Regions from separate parts of the Clostridium perfringens genome, predicted to be linked through region 1. Evidence: riboswitches for the same ligand, from Rfam matches in the RefSeq annotation. Region 1 holds a riboswitch; each other region holds the start of a gene.

Region 1 (8,032 bases):
ACCGTGGTCTGATGTATTTCCATTTCCACTATCACTAACTTGTATTTCTAACTTATTAACGCCCTTAACTGGTACACTTATTTCTACCATATTATCGTTATATCTTAAAACCTTAGTTGTTTCTAAAGTCTCTCCATCTGCTATAACCTTAAAAGAAATACTTGAATTATCGTTAGCTCCTATTGTTTGATCAACACCTAATAAAGCCTCAAATCTGTCATAATCTTTTCCTGATAAATCATATACAACTTTTCCATTAGCATGTATTCCTATGCCCTTCTCAAAGGTTTTAATTTCTCCATTTACTCTACCTTTTATATTTGTATTTCTTCTTGGAGTTCCCCATTGAGTTTCTACTGATTCCCACTCTTCATCTGATAAATAGTCATAAGCACTAACTACTTCAACTTTAAGAGTTTTTTCTTTAGTTTCCTCTTCATCAGTGACTTTATAAACAACTTCATATTCACCTTTCTTAGTGTTATCAAAAGTATTCTTAATTACTTCAATTTTATTGCTTATATCATTTCCTTCGTAATTATAAGCTTTTACGTAATCCAATGGGTTAAACTCTTCATTAAGCGCTATTAAAACCTTTTGTTGTGCACTAATACTTGGAGCATGTAATTTAAAATTATAAGGCTTACTAGGATTTATTTCATTGTCATAAGCAACTATACTGTATTCATGGTTTTCATCTATATTAGCTCCGTGATCAACAAAATTATTTGTTGATGTAAATCCTATTGTTTTGCCATCCCTAGATATTTCATATCCTATAACATTGTTTTTATTTTCATTATCTATATCAAAAGAAATTGATACATCATTTCCGTTTACTATTTTTGCTTCTGCCTCGAACTTAAGATTTTCTGTAAATACTCCACCTTTATTTAAGTACATTTTATCATTTGCGTACCATAATTTATTAGATGGTTTAGGATATTTAGATGTATATTCCTTAGTCTCTTTCCATACATCCATTCCATGTCTTTCAAAATGCTCTGATAAGTCTAACTTAAACACATCTGATGCAGCCATAACCCATGCATTGTGTTTATTTTCCCAACTTCCACCACCTATATCTCTACTTCTAAATTCTTGTTCAAATCTTGGCCAGAAAGTTTTATCATATAACTGTAATTGCCATAAAGGGGCTACATGAGATAATAAAGATTTATCACTTTCTGGATAATATTCATTATTAGAATAATCATCTAAAGCCACCTTTGGTAATATGTTTCTTTCCCATAAATTTTGTCTAGTTATATTAGATGGTACACCTTTAATTCTCTCAAAATGAAGTGGAAGCATATTATTAGTTACCTCTACTATAGTTCTATTATTAGTGTCAAAATTATGACCCATTTCATGCATAAATCCCCAACCAGTATCTACGCCTAACGCTCCACCTTGCTCTGCTTTATTAAATCCTGTTATTCCATTTCCAGCATTCATAAAGCCTCCATTGTCTAACCATTTAAGCATACTTATATATCTAAAGTTAAAGTCAGAGTTAACCTCACTAGATTCATCAAATCCCCAATATTTCATAGTTTCTTTAATTACTTCATCACTTTTATTTGCAGTTTCACTTGGTAATTTATTATTATTTTTATACCAATTTAAAGCATAGGTTGCAGTTACGTTAACTAATGTTTTATCACTAAATACATCAAATACATCTGGTAATTGAGGATCCTTTTTTAATAAATCAACATATTCTTCAAGATCATTCATAACTTCTTCATCATTATCAATGCCTTTTATATAGTTTGGATAGTTTATAGCACCCTCTATTCTTATTTTAGGCTTTCTTCCTTGTTCTTCTGAAGTGTATGGGTTACTTGTATAAAGTACACCTGCCTTAGCTGTTCCTGGTCTTAACTCATTTGTAGGTTTTTCTGGTATAGTTATTACATTTTTACCTTTGCTTAAACTTATAGTAACATCTCCGTTATGCTGACTATCCATTTGTTTAAATACTAATTTTGGTGTTGGCTTTCCATCTTCCACATCAACATAAACAGTTATTACTTGTCCAGATTTTACTGCATAGCCAGTTGGTTGCCAGTCTTGGAAATTCCAAACCTTTCTTTTTTGAGATTCTTTAATTGAGTTTCCTCTACTTTGTAATTCAAATACAGTAGATCCTGTATTTCCTGCTAATACTTCTTTAGCAAGTTCTAATTTTTCCTTATATAAATTTACTAAGGGATGATTTTTTACCTCTTCCTCTAATGAAGCTAATTTTTCTTCTGTATTAAAGTCTTCTGATAATTCATTCATTAATCCATTTGTAAATAGTTTATCAACTTTATCTGATGTTTTATCTTCTTTATATAATCCAAATTCACTAGCACAAGCCCAGTTTTCATAACCTTTTTTGAATACAAATTTAATTCTCTTAAATTCTGTTGGATTAAATTTTATTTCTACAGAATTTTGAGTTATATTAGCATTGCCACTAGTTACCTTTTGATAATTATCTCCCTTAGTTGTTCTTGATGCATAAATATCAAAAGCTTCAGCAAAACCTCTATTTGAACCACGAGGTGCTGTATATACTATTCTATCTAATGTAGTTAATTCTTCTAATTCTATTTCAACTTCATTTGTAAAGTTTTCTGTATTTTGCTTTCCTGAATGCCATTTTGTATTGAAATCTCCGTCTATAGCTTTATCTATAGATTCTGATGCATATTGTCCACCATTAGTTTTTATTGATTTTATTTTGCTCTTATCTAACTTATAGATAGCATCATAAGCTTTAAGTAATTTATTATCTGGATTTAAAAAGTCAGATACTTTAGCATCAGTATATTGAACCTCTTTATTTTCAATAATTAACTTAACATTCTCTATCTCTTCTTTATAATCATTATAAAAAGGATGCTTCTTAGCTTCTGATTCTAACTTTTCTATTTTTTCTAAAGTATTAAATTCTTCAGATACTTGACTCATAGTGCTATCTGTGAATAATCTACTCATTTTATCTCTTAACTGATCTTCTTTATAGAAAGTAAATTCTGATGCTAAAGCCCAATTTTCATATCCTTTTTTAAATACAAATTTAACTCTTCTTGCCTCTGTTGGATTAAACTTAATTTCTACTGAACCTTTTGTTACTTCACTGTTTCCTGAAGTAACTTTTTCAAAGGTATCTCCAGAAGTTGTCTTTGATGTATATATATCAAAGGCCTCAGCAAATCCTCTCATATTTAAGTTTGTGTAAACTACTCTATCTAAAGTCTCTAATTTATCTAAAGTAATTATTACCTCATTTGTAAAATCTGAACTATTTTGCTTTCCAGAATGCCATTTTGTATTAACATCTCCATCAATAGCTCTCTCTATTGTATTTTCTGCATAACTTCCTCCATTAGTTGTTATTGATGATGTATTTATCTTAAATAGTTCATTATATTTTTTTAATGATTCATCATTAAAATCTTTAAATTTACTTACTAAGGCATCCTTGTAAACTACATTGTTTCCTTGTAAAACTAACTTAGCATTTTCTATTATTTCTTTAAACTTTTCATAAAATGGATGATCTTTAATCTCATTTTCAAAAGCATCTAATTTTTCTATAGTGTCAAACTCTGGATTCACCTTATTTTTTCCTTCATTTGTGAATATGGAGTTCACCTTATCCATGATTTTATCTTCCTTATAAAACCAAAACTCTGAAGCACTTGCCCAATCTCTATCAGCTGATTTAAATACGAATTTAAGTTTTTTAGCTTGTACTGTATCAAACTTAAACTCCATAAGACTTCCTGTTGACTTACTTGTCCCTTGAGAAACTAATTTAAAGTCATTATCATTTCCAGTTTGTGAAGCATATATATCAAACTCTGTTGGATATCCCTTTCCTCTTGCTCCATCTTGTCTTGTTGCATATGCTATTCTATCTATTGATTCTAACTCATTAAATTCTACTACAACTTCATTTGTGAAATCAGAACTATTTTCTCTTCCTGTTTCCCAGTGAGTAGCCAAGTCACCATCTATAGCTTTGTCTATAGAACTTGTTGAATATTGTCCCCCATTATTTGTTATTGAAACTATTTCATTTCTCTGTACTTTGTACTTTTGATTATATGCATCAAAATTCTCGTAGCTATTTAAATTGAATTGATTTATAGATGCTTGATTTATTACGCTTTCTTCTATAGAACTTATCTTTTCCTTTATTACCTCACTAGCATAAACATTCAAAATAGGACTTGCATTTGACATTATCATTGATGCAATAAGAATTTTAGATATTTTTTTCTTCATAATTTTCCCCCTCATATTATTATGTAACCACGAGTCATCTCTCTACGCCTATACCATTTAATAAAGTATTTTTACTAAAAAAAACTATCCTTAATATTAATTAAAGGATAGTTGCATAAAAACAGTTCTAAAAATAAATATATACTTAAGTATATATTTATAAATTAACTCTATTAAAACAAAGAATATTAATTCTTCGGCAACTGGCTAGCATAGTTATCATATAACCTTAGCCCCTTTAGCTTTGCGTCTCTAGATTTCCCTAGGTTTGCCAATATATTATTTTAGTATTTATATAATACAAAAATTTAATCCTATATTCAATATAAGATATTCTAATTTTTTATGTAATATTATAAAAAACGACTTGTTTTTTATACTTTTTACATTTTATTCATCTTTTATAAAATCACTTTATAAATAAAATTAAACTCTAAAAACATTAATTTATAGAAGTTATACTATAAATAAAAAGCTAGCAAGATTTTTTATTTTTTTCTTGCTAGCTTTTCATTTATTAATTATATTATTAATTTGTAAAATTAAATAAACACATGTATTTTTATAGTTTTATATTAATTTAAAGCTATATTACTTTAAATCTTCTACTACCTTAGCCATAGTTAATGCTAAATTATCACCTTTTGAATTATCTCTAAAAAGATTAAATTCCTTATTAGCAGTTACTATTTTTACTTCTTCATTTTCATCTTTAGTAGTTACTGAAAATTCTTTTAAATCTTTAAATGGTATCTGATCAACCTCTCTTGTTTCTTCAGCATAACCTAAGGATGCATGTCCTACATGCTCTAAATAAAGAGAATCCTTAGTTACAATTAGATTTACTTTATATGCCACATCTCCACCAGCTCCAGTTACTAAATTTGATACAAAATTTATAGCTGCATCCTTATTACTCACTTGTTTCATAACTGTAATCTTCATTAGAATATCTTCTTCTTTTAGATTTAATTTAAACATAAAAACACCCCATCTTCATATTTATTTATAATTAATTTTTACCACATTTAAAGAATTGATCATATAAAGCTTTTATTAATCCCAAAACAATAATAATTCCTTGGGTTATCATTATAGCATTATAATATTTCTTATCTATAAATATACTAATAAGAGCAATTATTATTACACTTAATCCAATTATCAAAAAATCCATTCCAACAATTCTAGATACTTTCTCTTTATCATGCTTCTTTTCATAAAAGCCGTTTAGTATATCTCCACAATTAAAATATTTAATTATTACCCCTAAAAAGGTTAATATTCCTCCCCCTAAAAAAGCAAGTACTAGAATTCCTGTTAAATCTGCTGGTTTCATAAAATCTCCCCAATCTATATTCTAATAATTATATTAATTTATTTTACAATATATACAAATTAATTAAAATCTTTAGATTTATTAAATTCACTTAAATTCTATACAATTGGGGTTTATTATAAAAAAATTCCAGTAGAAATATCTAACTACTCTACTGGAATTATTTTTAAATATAAGAGATACTTTATTATTTCTTTATTAAAAAGTCTTAATCTAAAGATTAAACTTTTTATATAAAAACTTTATATTAAAACTTTAAAACCATATTAATTATTATACGTAATTTTTAGACTTACAAAGTTTCTTAAACTCGTCAGCTACGAATTGTACTTGTGTTCCAACTATAACTTGAACACTTGTTTTTCCAGGTCTTATAACTCCTGAAACACCAGATGATTTTATCTTTTTCTCATTAACTAGTGTGCTGTCTTTTACTTCTAATCTTAATCTAGTTATACAGTTATCAATTGAAGTAATATTAGAAGGTCCACCTAGTCCTTCTAAGATGATTTTTGCAACTTCAGTGTAGTTATTATTTGCTAAAACTGCATTTGAATCATCATCCTCATCATCTTCTCTACCTGGAGTCTTTAAGTCAAATTTCTTTATCATAACTACGAATACTAAGTAGTATATAACTCCAAATACTAAACCTATACCTAATAAGTATAATGGGTTTAATGCCATTGGTGATGCAAAACTTAATATCCAGTCTACTAAGCCAGCACTAAAGTTAAATCCTGCTCTTACTGGTAAAGCAGCAACAACTGCCATAGATATTCCTGTTAATAAAGCATGAGCTACATATAAAGCAGGTGCTAAGAACATGAATGCAAATTCTAATGGTTCAGTTACTCCTGTAACGAATGATGATAAAGCAGCAGCTAATAATATACCAGCAGCAGCCTTCTTTTTATTAGTTTTTGCACAACGATACATTGCAAAAGCAGCAGCAGGTAAACCAAACATCATTACTGGAAAGAAACCTGACATATACATACCAGTTTGTCCTAAAGTACCTGTTCCAGCCCAGAAGTTTCCTATATCATTTATACCAGCAACGTCAAACCAGAATACTGAGTTTAAAGCATGGTGTAAACCAAGTGGTATTAATAATCTATTGAAGAATCCATAAACACCAGCTCCTATTGGTCCCATAGCTATTATTGATTCACCAAATGAAACTAATGCGCTATATATTACAGGATATACAAAGTATAAAACTAAAGAAGCTACTATTGAAGCAAGTGCTGTTACTATAGCAACACATCTTCTTCCACTAAAGAATCCTAAGAAATCTGGTAATTTAGTATTTTTAAACCTATTATAACAACCAGCTCCTATTAAACCGGCTACGATACCTATAAATTGGTTTTGTATCTTTCCAAAAGCTGGGTTAACAGCTTCAACATCTACTCCTTGCATCATTGCAACAACTGCACTAGATAATAATGTAGTTATCATAAGCCATGATACTAAACCTGCTAAACCTGCTGCTCCATCATTATCATCTGACATACCAACAGCTACCCCAATAGCAAATAAGATTGCCATGTTATCTATAATAGCTCCACCAGATGTTAATAAGAATGCTGATACTACACTATTAGCACCCCATCCAGATGGGTCTAGCCAATATCCAATTCCCATTAATATACCTGCTACTGGAAGTGCAGCAACTGGTAGCATTAAAGATTTACCTAATTTCTGAAAATATTTCATCATATTAATATTCCCCCTATAAATTCCACTAACTGTTAAATTGATTCTTTAAGAACCCCTTTTTTTCTGAAAGAATCAAACTAATTTTTCATAGTAAATTAACAGATTATAAATTAGAATATATTTATTTATGATTGCTTTAAAACGTTTTCTTAAACTATAAAATTCATAATGAATTTTGTAGTTTACATAATATCAATTTTCCCCTCTATAACACCTCCTAAAATAATCTAGTAAAAATTAAACTTAATAAACTTATTAAATCTAAATAACTAGTTCCCTTATAACTAATTAATATATTATTTAATTGTTTATTAATTGTACACTTATATTAAAAATGTATTCTAAACTTTTAATATGTTGATTATATCGTGTGACAATATTAATAAAATAAAATCATAGCCTTAAATTTAATAGTTAAATAAAAGTCACCCTTCATCTAAAGACTATACTTTAGTTTAAAATACACCTTCAATATTTATATACATATTTTTACTTTTATTACAACTTTATTATAACATGTAAAATTATTTTATATTATGTATTTTAAGTAAACATTTCATTAAAATTCTTTATAAGTAACACTATCCTGATATAATGAATGTAAATATATAATATCTAAGCATATAATTTTATAAAAAGGAGTGATTTTAATAATGAAACTTTTTAGGAAAACCTTTGTTG
Region 2 (8,032 bases), 530 kb from region 1:
GAAGTTGCCAAAAGAACTTAGTAATATGATAAGAAAATTAGCTATGGCAATTGACTTTAAGGATGGAGACAAGCTTAAGATAGATTCTTATGAAAACTTAGATATGGATTATAATAAGTTTTTACAAATAATTTATGATACTGAAGCTATTATTAACTTACCATTAACATATATTGGAAAAAGCATTAAAATTTCAAAGACGTCATTAATGAGTAAGGTTAAAAGAGCGTGTAATAAAGATTCAATAGTATTTATTAATGCTATTAGATATGGGGTTGTTCTTTCTATATCAGCTATAATAGCCTTTAGTTTTCCTTTTTCAAGACCCTACTGGATACCTTTATCCTGTGCTGCTGTCATGTCAGGTTCAACTATTATATCAACCTTTCATAAATCTATTCAGAGATCCTTTGGTACAATTATTGGAGTAATAATAGCTACTATTATTTTAAAAACAAATCCAAATGGTTTTATAATAGTTATAATTAATATGATTTTAACAGCTTTAACAGAGCTTTTTATTGTAAAAAATTATGCCATAGCAGTAATGTTTATTACGCCAAATGCTTTACTTATAGCAGAGACTTCAACACAAATACATAATATTACTTATTTTGCAATAGCACGTATTACTGATATAATGGTAGGTTCTTTAATAGGTTTAATAGGTATTTATATTTTTGGACGACGCTCAGCTTCTAGTAGATTAAAGGATTTAATAGTAAAGTTAATACATAGTCAAAAGAATTTATTAGTTCTTCTATCAACCAATGATAAAGAAATTAACAATAAAAAGATAAAAGATATGAAAGAAAAAATGGGTGTAGACTTAATGAATCTTAAGGTGGCATATAACACTGCCTTAGGGGAAGTTCCTCGTAATGAGGAAATGCTTGAAATGCTATGGCCTGTATTCTTTTCCTTAGAGCATATTAGTTATTTACTTTCTAAGTATTGTGAGACTAAGAAATATTTAAATTTATCTGATGAGGAATTAGCCCAATTATTACTTGTATTAGAGAAAATAGCAATATCTATTGAGCAGGGAATAGATATAAAACCTAAAAAGGTTCCTAATATAAAAGAAATATCTCAAATTTGCGAAGAATTTAATTCTATACAAAGGGTATTTTATATTAAATCTCATAAATAATAGAGTTTATTTATTATGTTCAACCTTAACTTTTAAATTAAAATTTAAGGTTGAACATTTTTTAATAAAATTTTAAAAATGCATAAAAATGCGTATTTGGATGTTCGAAACGTATTCATATGGTTAAAATTAAAATAAGTTTTATTTCTTCTTTCAATTTTAATATTATTAAGCCTTTACATATATTTAAAAGAAATTTATAATTGAAATGTTTATAAATGTGTCGAAAAGATGTACGAATTAATATTTTTTTAAAAAATAAAACTGAATAAGGATTTTTTTGAGAAATATTAAAAACAATCTACTAAAAGTGTATTTATTGTACCATATGCACAAGATAATAATATTAAACTTATGGTATGTAACAAGGAGGAAAAAATGAAATATATTATTGGAGTTGTAGGATTAATTGTTATTTTAGCACTTGCGTGGATTGGAAGTAGTGATAAGAAGAATATAAAATATAAACCTATATTTTTAATGCTTATTTTACAATTCGTATTAGGATTTATACTGCTAAATACTCAAGTAGGAAATTATTTAGTTGGAAGTATAGCAAATGGTTTTGATGTGCTTCTTGCATGTGCAGGAGATGGAGTAAACTTTGTATTTGGTGGACTAGTTAATAATGATCAATTTTCGTTCTTTATTAGTGTTCTTTTACCAATAATCTTTATTTCTGCCTTAATTGGTATTTTACAATACTTAAAAATACTTCCTTTTGTAATTAAATACATAGGCTTAGTTTTAAGTAAAATTAATGGCATGGGTAAATTAGAGTCTTACAATGCTGTAGCATCAGCTATACTTGGACAATCAGAAGTATTTATTTCTGTGAAAAAAGAACTTGCTTTATTACCTAAACATAGATTATATACTCTTTGTGCATCAGCAATGTCAACAGTATCAATGTCTATAGTTGGTTCTTACATGGTTTTATTACAACCTAGATATGTTGTAACAGCAATTGTTCTTAATTTATTTGGTGGATTCATTATAGCATCAGTTATAAATCCATATTCTGTATCAGCAGAAGAGGATATTTTAGTAGTTGAGGATGAAAAGAAACAAACTTTCTTTGAAGTACTTGGTGAATATATCTTAGATGGATTTAAGGTAGCAGTTATAGTAGCAGCTATGTTAGTTGGATTTGTAGCAATCATTGCTGTAATAAACATGATTTTTAGATCAATCTTTGGAATGAGCTTCCAAGAGATACTAGGATATGTATTCTCACCTTTTGCATTCTTAATGGGTGTACCTTTAAATGAGTCAATACAAGCTGCCAGCGTAATGGCAACAAAGCTAGTATCTAATGAGTTTGTTGCAATGAATTTATTATCAAGTGGAACTTTAAATTTATCAGCAAGATCAATTGGTATTGTTTCAGTATTTTTAATTTCTTTTGCAAACTTCTCATCAATTGGAATTATTTCAGGAGCAGTAAAGGGGCTTAACCAAGAACAAGGAAATGTAGTTGCACGTTTCGGACTTAAACTACTATATGGTGCAACATTAGTAAGTATGTTAACAGCAACTATTGTTGGATTAATTATATAAATAAATTAAGTTTGTTTAGTTTATATAGTAAAATGTAATGAGAAATGAAAACAGCAATAATATTTAAAATATTATTGCTGTTTTTTATGTAGAAATATTTTTAAAAGTTTAAATTATTCTTTTTTTCTTGCTTTAATTTTAAAAGTACTATATTGAGATGGGATATAGTATTTGTTAAATAATATAGGAGGGGAATAATCATTAGCATATAATGTTTCTAAGACTAAATCGCATTGATTTCCTCCAACAAGCTTATATTTTGGATTTAAGGAGTTACCAGCAGAGGAATGCTTTATTTCTAATATAGAACTTTCTGATATTTCATAGGATTTATGTTCAAGAAAGTCTAGTAGCTCACTTTCATTATTTAAATCTATTTTAAGTTCTTTTATGGTTTCAACAGATATAAAGGTAAAAGCGTAGGCTAAAACTTTATTTTTGCTTTTATAATAACGTTCACAAGCAACTACTGCTGTGGAATCCTTTTCTAAAACCTGTTTAGTATAATCACTATCAAGTTCTAAGCGGAATACAAATTCAATATCTTGAATTTTTTCAGTATGACACTTGTATATAGGATTTCCTATTAACTCTAAGAAATCTCTTTTAGCACATTTTTCTGGAGATATTATAAAATTCCCTTTACCTCTTATATTTTTTACTAAACCGTCATCTTGTAGTAAAGCAAGTGCTTGACGCAAAGTCATTCGGCTAACCCCAAAGCTTTTTGCAAGTTCAGGCTCAGAGGGTAATTTTGAATTTAAAGGGTATTCCCCATTAATAATCATTTTATATAACTTATCATATACAGATGTATAGAGCAATTTTTTTGAAGTTTTAGTATCTTTTGTAGTGAGTTTCATCTTAACACCTTACTTATTTATAAAATTTATATTATATACAACCTTTAACAGAAATAGTATATCATAAATTTCTATTTATTTGAATTAATAGAGAATTATTTTTAAGTAGAGATGATAAAAATATACAAGTTAAAATAAGGTAAATTATATATATTATAGGATAAAACATAAAAATAAGGGATAAAATAAAGCTTTATAAAGGGTATTGAAATTGAAATAAAGATATGATAGTATTAACTTGTCTAAAAAATAAGCAAAACTTAGACAAGTTTACTTACTGCTAAACAAGTTGATTTTAGTATGTTCTGTAAACGATTATTGAGGGAGGATGAAGTAAAAAGAGTAGACAAGTTTATAATGATTATTAGTAAGCTATTATTTAAGAAGCACAAATGAAAAAGAAAAGAGAGGATTTAAAATGGACATTTCACTTAATACTTTAGAAAATGTTGAAGAAGTAAAAATAAAAAAAGCGGTACCTGCTGTATTAGCTTTAATGATTTTTGCTTTAGTTATTGACAACTCATTTAAAATTATTTCACCAGATTTGGCTAAAGCTTTTAACATATCAGCCACTGCTGTTAGTTGGCAAGTAACTTTAGCTGGATTAGTTATTGGTATTGGAGCTGTTGTATATGCTTCTTTATCTGATTCAATAAGTGTTAGAACCTTATTGGTACTAGGAATTATATTAATATGTGTTGGTTCACTATTAGGATTTATTTTTCAGAAATCATTTTTAATTATTGTTATTTCAAGAATAATTCAGTCAGCTGGATTAGGAAGTGCAGAAACATTATATGTAATATTTATAGCAAAGTATTTTAAAGAGAGTGAACATAAAAAATACTTAGGATTTAGTACAAGTAGTTATGCTATTTCACAGGTAATTGGTACAATTACTGGAGGATATATCTCAACATATTTAAGTTGGCAAGTACTATTTTTAATTCCATTATTAACTTTAGTAATATTACCTTTTATATTAAAATATATTCCTAAGGAAAAGAATAAAGCTGGTAATGTGGATTATATAGGATTTATATTAGTTGCAACAGTTGCAGCAACATTAATGATCTTTGTTTCAGGATTCCAATGGGGAGTTTTAATAGGATTTATAGTTGCACTTGCATTATTCCTTATATACATAAGTAAAAATGAAAATGCTTTTATAAGCATTAAGTTTTTCACAAATAGAAATTTTATATCAGTATTACTTGTAGCCTTTGTTATATACAGTGTACAACTTGCATTTATATTTATGTTCCCATTCTTAGTTGAATCTATATACAATTATAGATTAGACCAAATTTCATTACTTTTAGTTCCTTCATATGTTTTAGCTGCTACTGTAGGAGCTTTATCAGGAAAGGTTTCTAAGAAAATAGGAAGTAAGCAATGTATTCAAATGGCTATAGTAGGTATAATAGTGAGTCTTATTATAGGAGCTTTATTTGTAAAAACATCAGTTTTAGTATTTATTTTTGTAATGATACTATTCTCAAGTTCTTTTGCTTTAATGTATGCACCTATGATTGATACATTAACAAGAACAATACCTAAGGAAAAAACAGGAACTGCTATTGGTTTCTATAATTTCTGTTTAAATATAGCTACTTCAATAGGAATAACATATGTAGCAATATTTATGGAAACTAAGTATTTAGGAAAGAACTTTACTGGACTTTTCAGTGACTTAGTAGCTATACAATATAGTAATGTTTTACTAGTATTAGCAGTTATATCTTTAGTAGCACTTGTATTATACTGGACTTTAATCGGAAGAAGAGAGAAAAAGGACATATAAATAAAACTTTAAAATTTTATAAAGAATAGTTTTAAAAAACTAAGTGTTAAAGAGCCTATAGGGTGGTCCATTTAAAAGACTATCTTATAGGTTTTTTGTTTATAAAATTTTAGTGGATTATAAATCTATTAAGTTTTTGGATAAATTATTAAAAAAAATGCTTATTTATATTAAATTTATTATAAAGACTATAAAATTAAAAGAAATTATGATATTATAACTTTAAAAAAAATGGGCAAAATTAGAGAAATCTAATGACGCAAAGCTATAGGGACTAAGGTTTATAACTATGTCAGCCAGTTGCCAAAGAGTGCATTAAGCTTTTTGTTTTATATTAATTATGGAGGAGGGTGTAGGTTAAAAATTTAAAATTTATTTTGTACAAGCTTATATTAAATTGTAAGTAGAAATGCACTTCTGAGGGGAAAGTCAATCAGGAGGAGAGAAAAAATGAATAAGAGAAAAATAGCAGCTATAATTTTAGCTACGATGATTACAAATCTTTCTGCTACAACAATTGATGTTTTAGCACAGGAATTAAACACTAAAAACAATTCTAAGGTAGAAGTTAGTCATGATGATGAATCACATCAAGCAAGGGTAAGTAAGTTTGATTTATATAATAGTGATAAATTAGACGCTTATAATCAAGAATTTCAAGTCAGCAGATCAAATATAAAATCCATAAATAATAATGGTGGAAAGTATAATAGTTCTACTATTGATAAAGCCATAGATGGCAATCTAGAAACTCATTGGGAAACAGGAAAACCTAATGATGCAAATTTCACAAACGAAGTAGTAGTTACATTTAATGAAATAACTAATATAGATAGAATTGTATATTCTGCAAGAAGAGACTCTGCAAGGGGAAAAGGCTTTGCAAAAGAATTTGAAATATATGCTTCTCTTAAAGATGAGGGAGATGATTTTAATTTAGTAAGCAGTGGAGAATATACAGAATCAACTAGAGATTTAGTTGAAATAAAGTTTAATCCAACTGACTTTAAAAGATTAAAGTTTAAGTTTAAAAAGGCTGACCAGAACTGGGCTTCAGCAGCAGAATTTATGTTTTATAAAGAAGATAAATTAAATGAAAAGTTTAATGGATTATTTACAGATTCTAGTATGAATAAAGTATCTGAGGAATTTAATACATTAGAGAAATTAAATGCCTTTGAGAATGAATTAAAAGATCATCCAATTTATGATTTATACAAGGAAGGACTAAATAATGCTAGAGCTATTTTAACAGAAACTTCTGAGAATCCTACTAAGGCAACTTTAGGACAAATAACATATAATCTTAATGATGATTATAATAATCAATATAGAATGCCTTATAAAAATATAAAAGCAATAAAAAATAATGGAAGACATTATGCTGCTCAAAATATTGAAAAGGCTATTGATAATGATGTAAATACTTATTGGGAAACAGGAACATTAAATAGTTCTTCTTTTAACAATGAAGTTGAGGTTGAGTTTAATGATTTAGTAACTTTAGATAGAATAGTTTATGGTTCTAGACAAAGTGACTTAAAGGGCTTTGCTGAAGAGGTTTATATATATGCTTCTAGAACAAGTAAAGGGGATACATATAAGTTAGTTGCTACAGGGGCTCATGAAGCTACTAAGGGATTAGTTGAAGCTAAATTTGAGCCTACAGAATTTAAAAGAGTTAAGTTTAAATTTAAGAAATCTAAACAAAATTCTGCAACTTTAAATGAATTAATGTTTTATAAACCAGATGAAGTTTATTCTTCAATACCTAAGCTTTTCACAGATGGTACTATGAGTGAACTTAGTGAAGAGTTTAATAGTTTAGAAAAAATAAATGCCTTTAAAGAAAAAGCTAAAAATCATCCATTATATAATGACTTTAACGAAACTATAGAATTAGCCGAATCATTAATTTCTAATCCAAGAAAAGAGGATGTACTTGAATTAGAAATGAGAGGAGATTCTATAAGTGAAGCTAAAAAGAGAAAGGTATGGAATTTCCAAGACTGGCAAATAACAGGACTATCTGCTAGAGCTGGAGATAAAATAACTGTATATGTGGATGTAGCAGAAGGTGATCCTACTCCAACATTATTATACAAACAATCTTTAACTCAACATGGTGGAGCAACAAGCTTCCAATTAAAGCCTGGTAAAAATGAAATAACTATACCAGAAATAAATTATGAATCTAATGGAATACCTAAGGATGTTATTCAAGGGGGAGATTTATTCTTCACTAATTACAAAAGTGATAGTCAAAAGAGAGCACCAAAGGTAAGAATAGAAGGTGCAAGCAAATATCCTGTATTTATTCTAGGAAAATCAGATGAAAATGAAGTAATGAAAGAGTTAGAAGCCTATGTTGAAAAAATTAAAGCAGAACCTAAGACTACTCCAAATATTTTTGCAGTAAGTTCTAACAAGTCATTAGAATTTGTACAAGCTACCTATGCTTTAGATTGGTATAAGAAAAACAACAAAACTCCAAAGTACACAGCGGAGCAATGGGATCAATATATAGCTGATGCTATGGGATTCTGGGGATTTGATAACTCAAAAGATGTTAATTCAGATTTTAATTTTAGAATAATGCCTATGGTTAAGAACCTTAGTGGTGGAGCATTCATGAATGCTGGAAATGGT
Region 3 (8,032 bases), 1.0 Mb from region 1:
ATATAGATAAAAAAATATATAGTATACATGTATACATAGAAATAGAAAAAAGTCCGTCAAAGTCCGTCATAGGTCCTTCTAAGTAAGTTATATCAAGGGTTTAAGGCATGTGACGGATTTATAAAAGTCTGGTACAAGTCTGTCACAATACTTTTAGAGATTAAATTTACATGGGCTAAGCAGTAAAAAAGATTCTATTTATGATAGAATTTTCTTATTAAGAAGAGAATCCTATGAATAATGTAAAATTTATTTTTGGAGATAATTTTGTTATTCTTTATTAGGATAAGTTAGAAATATCATAGGAGAGTAAGGGGATTGGTGGAATGAAAAATAATGATTCAAAGATAAGTAAATACATAAGTTTAATACTAAGACATAAGCCAGAAGAAATAGGATTAAAACTAGATGAGCATGGATATTTAGGTGTATTAGATTTGATAGAGGGGCTAAATAAGTCCTATGAAGGATTTAGCATGGATGATTTAGAAAGAATAGTTAGAGAAGATTCAAAGGGTAGATATTCTTTCAATGAGGATAAGAGCAAAATAAGAGCTAATCAAGGTCATTCAATTAAAGTAGATCTAGGCTTAGAGCCTATTAAGCCACCAAAGGTTCTATATCATGGTACTGGAAGAAAATATTTAGAGTCAATTTTGAAAAATGGACTTATAAAGAAGGAAAGAAATTATGTTCATTTATCAAAGGATATAGAAACTGCAAGTATTGTTGGAAAAAGACATGGTGATTTAGTTATTTTAGAAGTAGATTCAGAGAGTATGTTTAATGATGGAATTAAGTTTTATTTATCTAAAAATAATGTATGGCTTTGTAATTATGTTCCAAAAAAATATATTAAGGAATTAAATTTAGAGGAAGTTTTTTAAGGATATTTTAAATTTAAAATATAAAATTAGCGTTAAAACCTTGATAAAACCCTATATTAAAAGTATAAAAAAATCAAAATTTATTTATTAAATTAATAAAATATATATGCAAAATATATTGTTTTAAAAATAAAAACTTAATATAATTAACAAATAATATTTGCTGTAAAAAATGTTTTTTGACAGTTTTTTTAAAATACTGTAACATACAAATACAAATTGAAAATTAAGTGTTAAAAAGTAATGAATTTTAAGAAATAATTAGTAAATATTAAAATGTTATAGAAACGTTGATGTATATTCTGTATTTGGGCATCTGGAATATGCTGAGTTAGTGATGCAACCGACTATATTTATAAAAAGTTATAAATATAGTCGGTTTTTTATTTTCCATTTTTTAAGAGAGGAGGGCTTATTTTATGAAGAATAGTAAAAATTTCAATATATTTACCTTATGGTCAGTTGTTATTTCTATGATAGTAATTATGATCTTCCCTGGAAGCATTGTTTTAGGAGAAGAATCAAAATCAGTTCAAAATGATGGGGCTGTTGAAATTACAAGCACTACTTTTGAGAGTAATACTGTGGCTAAAGACATAAGCAATAATTTAAGAATTGACTATAAGATTTTGAATAAAGATAAGCTTAAAGATGGTGATAAAATTGTTATCAGTTTGCCAGATATATTTAAAGACATAGAGCCTAAATGTCCTGATCAGCATTTTAAGGATTTTGATGTTAAGGATGGAGTGGTAACTTTAACCTTTAATGAAAATGTAGAAAAAGCTGTAACAGGATATATGATTATAAGATTTGTGGGAAATAGCAATATTAGAAAGGGAGTAAGTTACCCAATTAGTATTGATTTAAATGGAAAGCCAAGCACTGTTTATATAACAGGAGAAGAATATTCCCATCCTAGTTCTGGTGGACAATACCCTCTTATGTATAAGACTGCTGATTTACCAACAGCTGCTACAGATAAGGAGCAAGGAAGAGAGTATTATGGAGAGATAGTAGACAGGAATAAACCTATAAAATATTTTGTGGAAATAAATTTAGGTGATGGAGTAAATCCAAATACAAGAAGTTATTTAAGTAATGCTGATTTTTTTGATAATATTCCAAAGGGCATGGCTTTAGATGTAAATAGTATATGCATAAAAAGAATGGGTTACTATGATGAAAGAAGTAGTGATGTTACCAAGGACTTTTGGGAGAGTAATAGAATAAAGGCTGATACCAAACATTTAGAAATAAATTTTGGTGACATAAGATATGAGAGATATACAGTTATTTATGAAACTCGTATTACTTCTACTGAAAGTGGATATTTAAATGATGCTAAATTATATTATGATGATGATAAAGAGTTGCCTTCAAAGCATTATTCAAAGTTATCAAAGGATGCAGGAGCATTAAATGTTTATAAATATGTTGATAAGACAAAAGTTAAAAATAATCCTAATGACCAAAAAATTAAATATGATATTAAGTTTGATTCCTATGGATACTTTTTTAAGGATACTTTAAATATTATTGATAAATTAGATCCTAGACTAAGTGATATTAAGATTACGGCTACAGATCAATTTATAACTGATTTTGATGAAAACACAAAGGAATTAGTTATTAAAAATAGTAATGGAGATATAGATGCTAAAAAGCCAGCATATATCACCATAGAAGCAAGTATGAAAAATGTAGGGCCAGGGGAAGTAGTAAAAAATATTGCATATGTAAATGGAAATCCAACTAATGAGGTTTCAACTAGAAAGAATCCTATAGTGGAATTTATTCTATCTGCTGAGTATGATGATCCAAGCTTACTTGAAGGAGCAGTTTTTAAGTTAACAACTAAAGAAGGGGAAACTGTTAGGGATATTTACAATGAAGAAATAAAAACGTTTACATTTGAAAATGGAGAGCCTGTAAGCTTTGAATTACCTGATGGAGTGTACAATTTAGAACAAATAAAAGCGCCAGAGGGATATGAGCTAAACAAAACTCCTATTCAGTTTATTGTAAATGAGGATAGTAAGGTGGTTAAGGTGCCATGGGAAGGAAATCCTATAAAGACTACTGTAAACTTAGCAATACATAAAATAAATGAAAAGGGAGTGCCTATTTTAGGTGCTAACTTTAAACTATTTAAAGAGGAAAATCCAAAAAAACCAATAAAATTTGCTTATAATAAAAATTTAAAAGTTTATGAATTAGATCCAATGGGGGGCGGAAAGTTAATACCATCAAAAGATGGTGCCTCTTTTAAAATCAACAATTTGCCTTATGGAAAATACATATTAAAAGAGGTTAAGGCTCCTAAGGGATATAAATTAAGTGATGATATTTATATAACTCTAGATTTTGAAGAAAGTTTTTATAGAGTTGGAAAAGAAGGTAAAAAAATAATTTTAAATAAAAATACAGAAACAAATACATATGATATTTCAGTTGAAAATGTTCCAAGAATAATACTACCTGAAACAGGGGGCAGTGGAACTTCTAAGTTTTCATTCATTGGAATTACACTTTTAGCAGCTGTATTAAGCCTAGTTAGTACTACAGAATTTGTTTTAAAAGAAAGGGAGAATTAATAAATGAAAAATAATATATTAAAAAAGTTTAGTTTTATAATGGTGTTTATATTTGTTTTTATTACAACATCAATACCTGTATTTGCGGCTACGCCATCAATTTCTAAAGATGCTCCTATTAAGGGAAGTATCACAATATCAAAAAAAGGTGCTACCTTTACTGCATATAAGTTATTAGATGCAACTAAAAGTGGGGATGCATATGAATACTCAGTAAATAGTGATTTAAAAGACTTCTTTAATAATTCTAATTATGGTTCTTATAGCCAAGAATCAATTCAAAAATTAAATGGAGAAGAAGTAAAAGAGTTTGCTGTTAACTTACATAAATATATTCTTGATAACAAAAAGAGTGGACAAGAACTTACAGATGGACAAAAAAATACTGTTGACTTAGGTTATTACCTAGTTACAGAAACTTCAAGTGATTCAGAGGGGGCAGCAGTTGCTTCAACACCTATAATAGTTTCAGTTCCTCAAGTTTCAGGAGATTCATGGAATTATGATGTAACTATTAATCCAAAGGATAACACTCCTATATTAGAAAAAAACATAGTTAAAGAGAATCAAAGAGTTAAAACTTCATCTGAGAATATTGGAGATGTTGTTAAATACGAAGTAAAAGCTTCTATACCAGTTTATCAAAAGAATGCACAGAATATAATGTACAAATTTACTGACACTATGAGCAAGGGATTAACATATGATGAGAAAACTGGCTTTAAGGTGACTTCAGGAGATAAAGTTTTTGCTAAGGATACAGATTATACTGTAGATGTAAAAAAACAAGAAGATGGATCAACAGTTATTACAATAAACTTTGTATATGAGAATATAAAAGCTTATGCAGAGACTGGAATAACTTTAAATTACCAAGCTACATTAAATAAGGATGCAGTTATTAGTAATAAAGAAAACTTAGGAAATACTAACAACATACAATTAGACTATACAAATAACCCACATGTTAAGGATAGTTATAAAAAATTAACTGATAAGGTTACTACTTATACTTTTGGATTTGGAATTACAAAGGTTGATTCAGAGCTTAATTCTAAGCTTTTACAAGGTGCTGAGTTTTCAGTAAAAGATGCAGGTGGAAAGACTGTAGCTAAATATACATATGATGAAAAAGGACAAGTGGTTTCTTTAAGTGGAAATGGGGTAACTAACTCAAAGGGAATTACAACATTTGTAGGCTTAAAAGAAGGAAAGTACCTTATTACAGAGGAAGTAGCTCCATCTGGATATAGCTTATTAAAAAATCCAGTAGAAGTGACAATTACAGCTAATAAAGATGAGTCTGGAAATTACACAGGAGCTGCAACTATAGAAATTTCTAATGGAAATAAAGCAGGACAAATAATAAATGATATTTCAGAGAATGATGGAAATATATTATTTAATGTTCAAATAGAAAACCACGCTGGATTTTCTCTTCCATCAACAGGGGGATTAGGAAATACAGGATTTATAAAAATAGCTATTATCTTATTAAGTATAGTTTGTGTTTTAGCTATCTTAGGACTTGGCTACACTAAATTTGAAAATAGCAGAAAAACTAAGAACTAAACTTAAAAATTAAATACAGAGTATATAAATAAAAACTTCTTTTTAATTTAAATTATAAAAAGAAGTTTTTTTATGACATGAGGATTTTCGTCTTTTAGGTTAATTAAACTTTAGGAGGTGAGTTGGTGCATATCAAAATAACCTATAATTAATGAACTTTGATATAGCACTAGATTTTTTGAAAAGGCTAAAAAGAATATATTTTTCTATTTTAATTTTGATTACACTTATTGCTCTAGGATTTTTGTTATACCCTAGTTTTTCTAATTACATAAATAATAAATTTGCAGTTTCTACAATTTCTGATTATACAGAGAAGATAAATAATGTTAAGGATGAAGAAGTTGATGATTTAATAAAAAATATTAATAAGTATAATTATGATTTATTTAATGGAACTGCTGAGAATGAATTGCCAGATTGCTTAAATATTCATGAAGGGGATGTCTTAGGGTACATAGAAATTCCTAGTATAAATATTAAATTACCTATATACTATGGAACTTCAGTTGATATTTTAAAAAAAGGCGTTGGAGTTTTAGAGGGGACATCACTTCCTGTAGGAGGGGAAAATACTCATTCAGTTTTATCAGCTCATACTGGATTAGCCAATCAAAAGCTCTTTACTGATATAGACAAGCTAAAAGATGGAGATGTTTTTTATTTACACATTTTAAAAAAGGATCTTGCTTATAAAGTGAATCAAATAAAAGTTATTCACCCAGATGAAATTGATGAACTAAAAATATCAGATGACAAGGACTATGTAACTTTACTAACTTGTTATCCTTATGGAATTAATACTGAACGTTTATTAGTAAGGGGAGAGAGAACTGATTTAAGTCCAAGTAATGTAGAGCAGGTTCAAAAGGAAATAAGCACTTTTAATCATTCAAATGAAAATTTAATACTAATAGTTATAATATTAATTTCAGTACTAATAATTATTTTCTTATTGTTTTTAATTATGAAATTTAAAGGGAAAAATAAGAGTAGATAACTATGCACTTAAGAACACAATTATTCCTTTAAGAGTATAATATATAAAAAATTAAATTGGAGAATATTATGATATCTAGAGAAAAATATGTTACCTCATCATTAGAATTACATCTTTTTTTTATGAGGGTTATGAAAGAACATGCCATATTTTTAGAGGCAGGACTAGGACCTAAAAATTCAAAACTCGCTAAGGAACTTGATAAGTGCAAGGGAAATCTTGAAAAACTTTTATTTGATGTAGTTAAACTAAGTAAGGGAAGGGTTAGACAATCCATAGTAGATTCAGGAGAAGTCTTTACAGATTATACTTTAGAGACAGAAAAGAAAACAGAGCATTATACAGGAATTAATATTAATTCTAAAATAACAACAATGGAAAAAGATTTAATGTGTGCTCCTAAAAAGGGTATTGATTCTAAAGTGGCAAGCTGTGTAAAAGATATTAACAATAAGGCTATTAAATTAATAGATGAATTAATAGATCTTAAGATGAAAATTTTAGATGATGTATTATGTTGCAAGATTTTCACAAGTAATTATCCATCACTTGTTGAACATACCATAGAAGAAGCTAAATTATATCGTTCATATATAGATGATATTGAGTGCAATAGAGATATAGATGAGGTGAATATTAGCAAGACAGAAGCTTTTTGGAATGAAATTATGATGGAACATTCACTGTTTATAAGAGGGTTACTAGATCCAAGTGAATATGAATTAATAAATACTGCTCATGAGTTTGCCTTTGAGTTTAATGAATTAATTCAACAACTAAATAATGTTACCAATGTGACAATAGATAATGTTACTCATGAAACCTTAAAGGAAACAACTAGGTTAAGAGATTTTAAGGAAGAGGGTACAAAGGGAATAATGAACTGCAATATAAAATCCTTAATTTTACCACTTCTTTCTGATCATGTTTTAAGGGAGGCAAATCATTATATAAGAATATTAAGATGCTATGAAAAGTAGATTTGATTTTTTATAGTAAAATTTTATGATTTAAAGAATTTAAAGTTTTTTATATATTTAAATAAAATTATTAGAAGATGTATCAAAAGTTAAAATAAAACTTACAGTAATATTGAGCTATAGGGTTCTATAAATATTTTTGTAGGTTTTATTAAAAGATATTTTGATATATCTTCTTTTTTTTATGATAATTTACTATTAAATAAGAATGTAATGTAAATTTAAGATTATTATAATATATAAGTTTAAGATTATGGGTTATAATGTATGTAAAAAATTGCAAGTGATTTACATAAAAAAGAGTTAATATGGTTAAATTTAGATTATATATAATTTTAATTAATATTAACTTTAGACAGTAATTTTATTTTAAATAGTTCTTTGTTTTAGAAAATAATAGATAGAATAAATACTTATTTAAAATAGAATTAAAAATTAGTTAAGGAGGAAAATTTAAGATTTAAGTTTATTTATGAAGAAGAAGAGTTTAATAATTTTAAGTATAATAGTTTTAATATTTGTATGTATAACTCTTTATTTAACTAGAGAGCATATAATGGTTTTTTATAAATTAATTACTAATGGTGAAGTTGTAAAGAGTTATCTTGAAAGGTTTGGTCCTTGGGCAGCAGTAATATTTTTTGTATTTCAAATATTACAGGTTGTTATATTCTTTATTCCAGGAGAGGTTATACAAGCTGCTGGGGGATATATATTTGGTGCCTTAGGAGGGACTTTACTTTCATTTTTCGGCATAGCAGTTGGATCTGCAATATTATTTTACATATGTCAAAAGTTCGGAAAGAAGCTAGTACAAAGATTTGTACCTAAGGATATGTATGATAAATTAGAAAAGATTTTAAATAGCCCTAAGTTTAAGCTTATATTGGTAATACTATTCTTTTTACCAGGGGCACCTAAGGATTCACTTATTATGGTTTGTGCCTTAAGTAACATAACAATAGGACACTTTATAATATTCTCTATGATAGGAAG

What was found. Region 1 has a riboswitch for cyclic di-GMP ahead of I6G60_RS11260 (NPCBM/NEW2 domain-containing protein). Riboswitches for the same ligand answer to the same signal wherever they lie in the genome.
Positions count from the first base shown of each region.
Region 2: it holds a riboswitch for cyclic di-GMP, as region 1 does, so the genes downstream of both, I6G60_RS08985 (NPCBM/NEW2 domain-containing protein) here and I6G60_RS11260 (NPCBM/NEW2 domain-containing protein) in region 1, are expected to answer to the same signal.
Region 3: it holds a riboswitch for cyclic di-GMP, as region 1 does, so the genes downstream of both, I6G60_RS00775 (SpaA isopeptide-forming pilin-related protein) here and I6G60_RS11260 (NPCBM/NEW2 domain-containing protein) in region 1, are expected to answer to the same signal.

Region 1 covers NZ_CP065681.1:2,387,679-2,395,710, forward strand. The annotation lists gene I6G60_RS11260 (NPCBM/NEW2 domain-containing protein) at 1-4,287, opposite strand, end outside; cyclic di-GMP riboswitch class I at 4,483-4,570, opposite strand; gene I6G60_RS11265 (hypothetical protein) at 4,879-5,268, opposite strand; gene I6G60_RS11270 (DUF3784 domain-containing protein) at 5,300-5,626, opposite strand; gene nagE (N-acetylglucosamine-specific PTS transporter subunit IIBC) at 5,900-7,351, opposite strand; gene I6G60_RS11280 (DUF4318 domain-containing protein) at 8,005-8,032, shown strand, end outside.
Region 2 covers NZ_CP065681.1:1,855,461-1,863,492, forward strand. The annotation lists gene I6G60_RS08965 (FUSC family protein) at 1-1,153, shown strand, start outside; gene I6G60_RS08970 (NupC/NupG family nucleoside CNT transporter) at 1,532-2,713, shown strand; gene I6G60_RS08975 (GntR family transcriptional regulator) at 2,827-3,576, opposite strand; gene I6G60_RS08980 (MFS transporter) at 3,995-5,383, shown strand; cyclic di-GMP riboswitch class I at 5,608-5,691, shown strand; gene I6G60_RS08985 (NPCBM/NEW2 domain-containing protein) at 5,834-8,032, shown strand, end outside.
Region 3 covers NZ_CP065681.1:115,473-123,504, reverse strand. The annotation lists gene I6G60_RS00780 (RNA 2'-phosphotransferase) at 327-887, shown strand; cyclic di-GMP riboswitch class II at 1,162-1,245, shown strand; gene I6G60_RS00775 (SpaA isopeptide-forming pilin-related protein) at 1,307-3,484, shown strand; gene I6G60_RS00770 (SpaH/EbpB family LPXTG-anchored major pilin) at 3,488-5,056, shown strand; gene I6G60_RS00765 (class C sortase) at 5,301-6,056, shown strand; gene I6G60_RS00760 (DUF2935 domain-containing protein) at 6,125-7,036, shown strand; gene I6G60_RS00755 (TVP38/TMEM64 family protein) at 7,509-8,032, shown strand, end outside.